DNA from 2 places in the Arthrobacter tecti genome. Region 1 is predicted to be linked to the other one. Evidence: predicted binding sites of a transcription regulator. Region 1 holds the regulator's gene; the other holds the start of a gene.
What was found. Region 1 encodes HrcA, which represses chaperone genes, less so after heat shock. Its sites were predicted from a motif close to TTNGCACTCGNNNNNNNCGAGTGCNAA; they were not measured.
Positions count from the first base shown of each region.

Region 1 (4,347 bases):
TGACGTGAATCCCCGCGGCGACCGAGAAGGCGGCGAGCGTGACCCAGATCACGGCATTCAGTACCGCGAAGATGCCGCCGACAACGGGAAGCAGCGAAAGCAGCAAGGAAATCGCAGCGAGGATGCTGGGCGGGAAAGTGAAGTTGAAGGCTTCCTTCGATTCCTGCGCCGTGAACGGACCGCGATCACGGAAGATTAGGAAGATGATCAGGGAGGGCACGAACCCAAGAATGCCGAGGAAGTGTGCGAGGGTTGCCCACTGCCGGTCTTCGGAAGGTGTCAGCGGCAGGGCATCTGAACTTGAGCCTTGGAACGCGTCGTCGCCGCCCCGGGAGACAGGACGTGACCGTGGTTCACGGTGCTGGTCTGCGTTGTTGGACAACGATATATCCTTCGGGGATCGGAGCACACCGCGGGCCTCACCGCGGAACTTACCTCCTAAGGGTACTGGCTACTTCCCCAAAGCGCAGGTTGCACCCGGTCAACCGGCACGCACGCGGTTAGTCCCCGGGACCTGGTGCGGTGAGGAAGTCGATGACTTCCTCGACCCGTCCGAGGAGCGACGGTTCGAGGTCCGCATAGGTACTGACACCCCCGAGAATGCGCTTCCAGCCATTGGCGATGTCCGCTTGGGAACGATTCGACCAGCCCAGTCGGCCCAGTATTCCGGTTTTCCAGTCTTCGCCGCGGGGGATTTCGGGCCAGGTATCAAGGCCCAACGCCCTCGGCTTGACGGCTTGCCAGACGTCTACGTAGGGATGTCCAACGATCAGCACATTTCCCGCCGCTCCGGGAATCCGCATCGCTTCGGCGGCGATGCGGGCTTCCTTGGTGCCGGGCAGGAGGTGGTCCACGAGAATCCCAAGGCGGCGCGTCGGCCCCGGCTGAAATGCCCGGACAACAGCGGCGAGGTCGTCGACGCCGTGCAGAGGTTCGACGACGATCCCCTCCACCCGCAAATCATCTCCCCAGACCTTTTCCACCAGTTCCGCGTCGTGCTTACCCTCGACCCAGATCCTGCCGGCGCGTGCGACCCGTGCCCGTTGGTTCGATACCCGGACAGACCCGGAGGCGGTGCGCTGCGGGCGGGTGTCCCGGACACCGAGAGGTGCGATGACTTCGACCGGAGCGCCGTCGATATGAAACCCGAAACCAAGAGGAAACGTGCGTCGCTTGCCGCGGCGGTCCTCGAGCACCATGACGTGTAGCCCGCCGGACTTCTCTGTGCTGAGGATCTCTCCGACGAACCCAGTCTGAACGTCCTCCAGAACGACGCCGGGTCGGGCCTCCACCTTCTCAAGAGGGGACGATCGTGGCACTGAGAGATCCTGGGATCCCCACGGATGATGTGACATATAAAGAAGCTCGCCTCCGGAATCCGCGTCTTTCGCGGGACCGCCCCAATGCTAACAATCGGTCCGAGCGTATTAGACTTGGCACTTAGGCGTGTTGAGTGCTAATTCGTTGATAGGTGCGGCTGAGGACATCGGAGGTGAACATGAGCGAGCCCAGAAGGCTTGAGGTGCTGCGTGCCATCGTCGAGGATTATGTGCATTCGCGGGAGCCCGTGGGATCCAAGGCCCTCGTCGAGCGTCACCGGCTTGGTGTGTCCTCAGCCACCATCAGGAACGACATGGCCCTCCTCGAAGAGGAGGGACTGATCACCGCTCCGCACACGAGTTCGGGGCGGATCCCGACTGACAAAGGGTACCGGCTTTTCGTCGACCGGATCGCCGAGGTGAAGCCGCTATCCAGTCCTGAAAAGAAGGCGATCCAATCTCTGCTTGAGAGCGCCGACGACCTCGACGACGTACTCGACCGGACTGTGAGACTGCTGGCACAGCTGACCAACCAGGTTGCGGTGGTGCAATATCCGCACCTCGGCGGCGCTGCGGTCCGTCACATTGAGTTTGTATTGCTCGCTCCCGGACGTGTACTAGTCGTGTTGATCTCCACCAACGGCGCTGTGCAGCAACGGGTCGTGGTGGTTCCTACGGAAACAAAGGAATCCGAACTGGCGGATCTGCGCCAGCGCTTCCTTGAGAAGGTAGCAGGCGTTCGTCTCGCCACCGTCCCCCAGGAGCTTGCCGCGTGTATAGCTGCGCTCCCGCAGCCGCTGCAGGACATCGCACAATCGCTGGGGCAGAGTCTTGAGCAACTCTCCGCGTCCAATAGGGAAGACAGAATCGTTCTGGCGGGTACGGCGAACCTTGCACGTTCCACGCTCGACTTCCCCTTGACCATCGGGCCCGTCCTCGAAGCGTTGGAGGAGCAGGTCGTGATGCTGCATCTCTTGTCCGAAATGAAGCAGGACGCACTCGGCGTCTCCGTCCGCATCGGCCGCGAGAACCCTCATGGAGGCCTGTCCGAAGCGTCGGTGATTGCGACCGGTTACGGACCGGATGCGTTGGCGAAGGTGGGAGTGCTCGGCCCCACGAGAATGGACTACCCCACAACCATGGCCGCTGTGCGAGCGGTCGCTCGATATCTTTCCCGCATCCTCGATGAGTCGTGACCGGATGGCGGGGCCAACAATCCACAACCGTTTGCGCGGTAAGAACCATAGGAAGTGATGTGCAGGAGTGAGTAATCACTACGAAGTCCTCGGCGTCGCACGCGATGCCAGCGGAGAAGAAATCAAGAAGGCTTACCGGAAGCTCGCCCGAAAGCTCCATCCGGATGTGAACCAGGGGCCGGAGGCCGCCGACCAATTCAAATTGGTGACCCGCGCGTACGAGGTTCTTTCGGACGCGCAAAAGCGCCGCGTATACGACACCACCGGCAATGAGAATGGTACTGATAACGGCTTCGGGAGCGGATATTCAGGATCCGGGTTCGCCTTCCAGGACATTTTCGAGACGTTCTTCGGCGGGGGCGGACCGAGCGGCCCGCCATCCCGTACGCAGCGCGGGCAGGATGCCTTGATCAATGTGCGTATCGACCTGAAAGACGCGGTTTTCGGCACCAACAAGAAGATTGACGTCGACACCGCCGCCGTCTGTTCTACCTGTGACGGATCCTGCACCCAGCCGGGTACGTCCCCGAGAACCTGTGACATTTGCGGCGGTTCCGGACAGGTTCAGCGTGCGGTGCGGTCGATCCTCGGGCAGGTCATGACCACCGCCACGTGCGGAACGTGCCAGGGCTTCGGCACGGTCATTCCCCATCCCTGCTCAGAGTGCAACGGCGACGGCCGCGTACGTAGCCGCCGCAGCTTGACCATCAAGGTGCCTGCCGGTGTATCAACGGGAACACGCATCCAGTTGGCCGGGCAGGGGGAGGCCGGGACCGCCGGGGGGCCGCAGGGCGACCTTTATGTCGAGATCCGGGTCAACAGCGACCCAACCTTCCTGCGTGAGGCTGATGACCTCCACGCCACGCTGAGCGTGCCGATGACTGCTGCTGCCCTGGGAACAACCGTGAAGATGTCGAGCTTCGACGGAGATCAGGAAATCACCATTAAGCCGGGAACACAGTCTGGTGAGGTGATCGCTCTGCGCGAGCTCGGAGTCACCCACCTTCGTGGCTACGGACGCGGGGACCTGCTGGTGCATCTCAGCGTCGAGACTCCCCGGAACATAGACGCTGCCCAGGAAGAGCTGCTCAGGCGCCTGGCGGAGTTGCGCGGCGAGCAGTTTGCCGAAGGCCAGCTTGCGAGCACTGGATCAGGCGTCTTTGCCCGTTTGCGCGAACGCCTCGGCAACTTCTAGCGGCGTCGCGAACGCATGACCAACCAGGCTTTCTTCGGCGAACCGGCTGAAATTGCGTCAGCCGTAGTAGGCGCGCGTTTCACCCTGACAGGCCCAGAGGCGCATCACGCTGCCAGAGTCAAGAGGGTTGCAGCCGGTGAATCGGTGGACATACTGGACGGCGAGGGCTGCCGATTGACCGGCACAGTCACTGCTGCGTCCGCCCAAGCGGTGACGCTGACTGTGGATTCCATCGGCCGGGATCCGCATCCCAAACACCGGATAGTGCTTGTTCAGGCGCTCGCAAAAGGGGACCGCGCAGAACTCGCGGTTGAGGCTGCAACGGAACTCGGTGTTGACGCCGTTGTCCCATGGCAGGCAGACCGAAGCATTGTTCGGTGGCGTGCCGAGAAGGTTCTGAAGGGCAAAACGAAGTGGGAGTTCCTGGTCCGTGCTGCTTCGAAGCAGTCCAGGCGTACGCGGGTCCCCGACGTTCTCGATGTGCTGGACAGCCGCGCTCTCGCACGCTGGTTGGGCGGTGTTGAACAAGCCGTTGTCCTGCATGAAGACGCAGCGCAATCGCTTGCTGACCACTGGTCGCTGAGCGGAACAACAACCTCGGGTACCCTCGCCGTCATCGTCGGGCCGGAAGGCGGAG
Region 1 covers NZ_JBTNCT010000001.1:98,428-102,774, forward strand. Annotated here, with positions in the region: gene ACX80C_RS00455 (DUF4870 domain-containing protein) at 1-382, opposite strand, end outside; gene ACX80C_RS00460 (DUF3097 domain-containing protein) at 501-1,355, opposite strand; gene hrcA (heat-inducible transcriptional repressor HrcA) at 1,499-2,515, shown strand; gene dnaJ (molecular chaperone DnaJ) at 2,583-3,710, shown strand; gene ACX80C_RS00475 (16S rRNA (uracil(1498)-N(3))-methyltransferase) at 3,726-4,347, shown strand, end outside.

Region 2 (4,347 bases), on a different contig from region 1:
TCATCCACCAGCGGGAGCTTCTCGATCTTGTTCTTACCGAGCAGGCCGATGGCGTCTTCACCGCTGATCCCCACATGACCGGTAATCAGGGGCATGGGGGTCATCACTTCGCGGACCAGGCGTCGCGGGAATTCGTGGTCGGAGACGAACCGGGTATCGCGGTTGGTGACGATCCCCAGCAGCTTGCCCTCCCCGTCGACCACCGGAAGGCCGGAGACGCGGTAATGCCCGCACAGGTCATCCAATTCCTGGAGAGTGGCGTCCGGGCCGATGGTGACCGGGTTGGTGATCATGCCGGACTCGCTCCGCTTCACGCGGTCCACCTGTTCGGCCTGATCGGCGATGGACAGGTTTCGGTGGATCACCCCGAGGCCGCCCTGGCGTGCCATGGCAACCGCCATGCGCGCCTCGGTCACGGTGTCCATGGCGGAGGACAACAGCGGAGTCTGAACGGTAATGCGCCTGGAAACACGCGAAGAGGTGTTCGCCTCCGAGGGGATGACGTCGGTGTGTCCCGGCAGCAGCAGAACGTCGTCGTAGGTCAGACCGATAAAGCCAAAGGGATCATGGGGTTCTGACAGTTCGCTCAACGCGGCGCCTCTTTCGGGGTGTTTTGGACCTAACCTGCCGGCGGGGGTGGACCGGCGCTTTCCGACTTCTATCGTAGAACGAAAGGAATTCAAGCCCTATTCCTGGGCTCTTTACCGCTCGAAACGGGTAACGCCCCGCTTCCCTTTCGGGAAACGGGGCGTTGCTTCGAGAGCGGCCGTGAATCCTAGTGGCTGTGGCCGCTGTGCTCGTCGTCGTCGTCCGCCGGCTTCTCCACCACAAGTGTTTCGGTGGTGAGGACCAGTGCCGCGATCGAGGCTGCGTTGCGCAGAGCCGAGCGGGTCACTTTCACGGGGTCGATGATGCCTGCGTCAACGAGGTTCTCGTACTCGCCGGACACTGCGTTGAAGCCGTGGCCAACCTCGAGCTGGCCAACCTTGTCCACCACGACGTAACCCTCGAACCCAGCGTTCTCGGCGATCCAGCGCAGCGGCTGGACGAGGGCACGGCGAACCAGGCCGACGGCGGTTGCCGCGTCACCCTCGAGCTTGAGGACATTCGGGTCCTCTTCGAGGGCCTTGGCGGCGTGGATCAGGGCAGATCCGCCACCTGCGACGATTCCCTCTTCAAGGGCCGCGCGGGTGGAGGAAACGGCGTCCTCGATGCGGTGCTTCTTTTCCTTGAGCTCAACCTCGGTAGCTGCACCGACCTTGATGACGCCAACACCGCCGGCGAGCTTGGCAAGGCGTTCCTGCAGCTTCTCGCGGTCCCAATCGGAATCCGTACGCTCAACCTCTGCGCGGATCTGGGCGACGCGGTCAGCGACATCCTGCTCGCTGCCAGTGCCGTCGACGATGGTCGTGTTGTCCTTCGTGACGGTGATGCGGCGGGCCGAACCCATGACCTCAAGGCCAACCTGATCGAGCTTCAGGCCGAGATCCGGCGAGACAACCTGTGCACCCGTAAGGGTTGCGATGTCCTGGAGCATGGCCTTGCGGCGGTCACCGAAGCCGGGAGCCTTGACTGCGACAACGTTGAGGGTGCCGCGGATCTTGTTCACCACGAGGGTGGACAGCGCTTCGCCCTCGATGTCCTCAGCGATGATGAAGAGCGGCTTGCCTGCCTGCAGCGCCTTCTCGAGGAGCGGCAGGAAGTCCTGCAGAGCCGAGATCTTGCCGGAGTTGATCAGGATGAGCGCGTCTTCGAGGATAGCTTCCTGACGCTCGGCGTCAGTCACGAAGTAAGGGCTTAGGTATCCCTTGTCGAACTGCATGCCCTCGGTGAGGACCAGTTCGGTCTGCGTGGTCGAGGATTCCTCGATCGTGATGACGCCATCCTTGCCGACCTTCTCGAAAGCCTCGGCCAGGAGGTCGCCGACTTCCTGGCTCTGCGCCGAGATGGCAGCAACGTTCGCGGTCTGCTTTCCGACTACCTCGCGGGCGTTTTCCAGCAGGCGGGCAGCAACAGCCTCGATGGAGACCTCGATGCCGCGCTTCAGGGCGCCGGGAGCGGCACCTGCTGCAACGTTGCGAAGGCCTTCCTTGACCAGTGCCTGTGCGAGGACTGTGGCCGTCGTCGTACCGTCACCGGCGACGTCGTTGGTCTTGGTGGCAACTTCCTTGGCCAGCTGGGCGCCAAGGTTCTCATAGGGGTCGTCCAGCTCCACCTCACGGGCGATAGTCACGCCGTCGTTGGTGATGGTGGGTGCGCCCCACTTCTTGTCGAGGACGACGTTGCGTCCCCGCGGGCCGAGGGTCACCTTGACGGTGTCGGCCAGCTTGTCGACGCCGGCTTCGAGCTTGCGGCGCGCGGCGTCGTTGAACTCCAACTGCTTTGCCATATTTTGTTCCTTTCAGGCGTATGCAGGGATGTGTACTAGCAGGAAAAGAACCCCGGCCAATGGTGACCGGGGTTCTTCTGCACAACTACTTGACGACGATCGCCAGGACGTCGCGGGCGGAAAGAACCAGGTACTCCTGGCCGCCGTGCTTGACCTCGGTGCCACCGTACTTGGAGTAGATGACGACGTCGCCTTCGGAAACGTCAACCGGAACGCGGTTGCCGTTGTCGTCAACGCGGCCGGGGCCTACTGCGACGACTTCGCCCTCCTGGGGCTTTTCCTTGGCGGTGTCCGGGATGACCAGGCCGGAAGCAGTGGTCTGCTCGCCTTCCAGCGGCCGGACAACAATACGATCTTCAAGAGGCTTGATAGAGACCGACACTCGGACCTCTCCTTCACTTGGTTGTATGAATCTTAGGTTTCGAGCAGGCGCTGACCGTCGTCGCGGTGCCGGTTGGCGCATCCTCGAAGGATTAGCACCCTCATGATGAGAGTGCCAAGTCTGACTTTATGCAACGGTTAGCACTCGGTCAAGGCGAGTGCCAGAGAGTGTCGCTTCACTTCTATGCCGTCTGCCGATTCTCATGCAATATCGGTCGAACTCGTTCTTTGCGCGCGACTATGTGGTGAATAAGTCGATGTCGACCGAATTTTCGAGAAACAGGAGGGCGTGTCAGCGCAGGTAGGAAACAGATTCCGGCTCGATGAAACGAGGCGCACCCGGGTCGGAATTGTCCACCACGAACGTAGCCCCGGACGCCGGATCGCATCCGCCGAGGTAAAGCCGTTGCCCCTGCACATACCGTCGCATGGAGGGATGCTCGGGATCGGGGTCAGACCCGTCCCGGATTGCCATCCGCTCAGCCGTCACCGTAAAAGGTACGTCCAGGAACACCGACACATCCCAAACCGCAGCAAGCTCGTCCCGGTGCAGGAACATCCCATCGATCAGCACGAGGCAATCGGATGGTGCCTGCTGCGACGGCGGACAGAGGGAACTATCAGTGGCAAGGTCATGACAGGCCTCCCGGTAGGACCCGTCAGCGCGAAGCGACTCCAGCGCCCACTCGCGAAACCGCCCGTAGTTATAGGAATCGAGCCAGAATCCCTCTGGAGAGTCCCGTCCGCGCCGGTAACGCACAGCGCTTGCGTTCAGGAAGTTATCCAGCCCGATGCGGATTACAGCCCGGCCGTCACGCGAGGCCAGAGCCGCAAGGGAATCAGCAAACGTCGTCTTGCCCGAACCATCCACACCGTCGACGCCTACCAGAACCCGGCCACCCCCGCAGGCGCGCCTGAGCACAGTGGCCAACAACCCGCCGTCGTCCGCTTTCCATCCCATACTGGCAGCGTAGTGAAATAGGCTCGACGGATGCTCATCACGGACCTTCAGCCACCTCATTACGACGACGCCGCCCGGCTCTGGGAGGCGGCCGGACTGACCCGGCCGTGGAATGACCCGAAAGCAGACCTCCTCCGCGCTGTGCAGAGCCCCTCATCCACAGTCCTGGGCGTCGTGATCAACAACGAGCTTGCCTGCACCGCAATGGTTGGCCACGACGGGCACCGCGGGTGGGTCTACTACCTCGCGGTGGCCGAGGACCGGCGGGGAGAGGGCCTCGGCAGGCTCATGATGGACGCGTGTGAACAGTGGCTGCGCCGGCAGGGCGCTGTGAAGGTGCAGCTGATGATCCGCGAGACCAACACGGAGGTGCTCAATTTCTATGAGCGCCTGGGCTACGAACGCTCCGACGTCGAGGTCCGCGCAAAGTGGCTCACGACCGATGCTTGAAATCACCGTCCGGGAAGCGACCGAAGCGGACTGGCCGGCACTTGCGGAGCTGAGGGCGAAGTGGGCCGCGGAGCAGCTCGGTGCCCGGCAGAACCACGAACGGAACGACGACGGCACCACCTTCGAGAGCGTCTTCAGTGAGTGGGCAGCGAGCAACCCGAGAATA
Region 2 covers NZ_JBTNCT010000015.1:67,437-71,783, forward strand. Annotated here, with positions in the region: gene guaB (IMP dehydrogenase) at 1-581, opposite strand, end outside; gene groL (chaperonin GroEL) at 776-2,389, opposite strand; gene groES (co-chaperone GroES) at 2,475-2,771, opposite strand; gene ACX80C_RS15155 (nucleoside/nucleotide kinase family protein) at 3,063-3,731, opposite strand; gene ACX80C_RS15160 (GNAT family acetyltransferase) at 3,762-4,181, shown strand; gene ACX80C_RS15165 (GNAT family N-acetyltransferase) at 4,174-4,347, shown strand, end outside.
Region 2: the regulator HrcA is predicted to act here: its motif matches at 2,909-2,935, upstream of groES (co-chaperone GroES).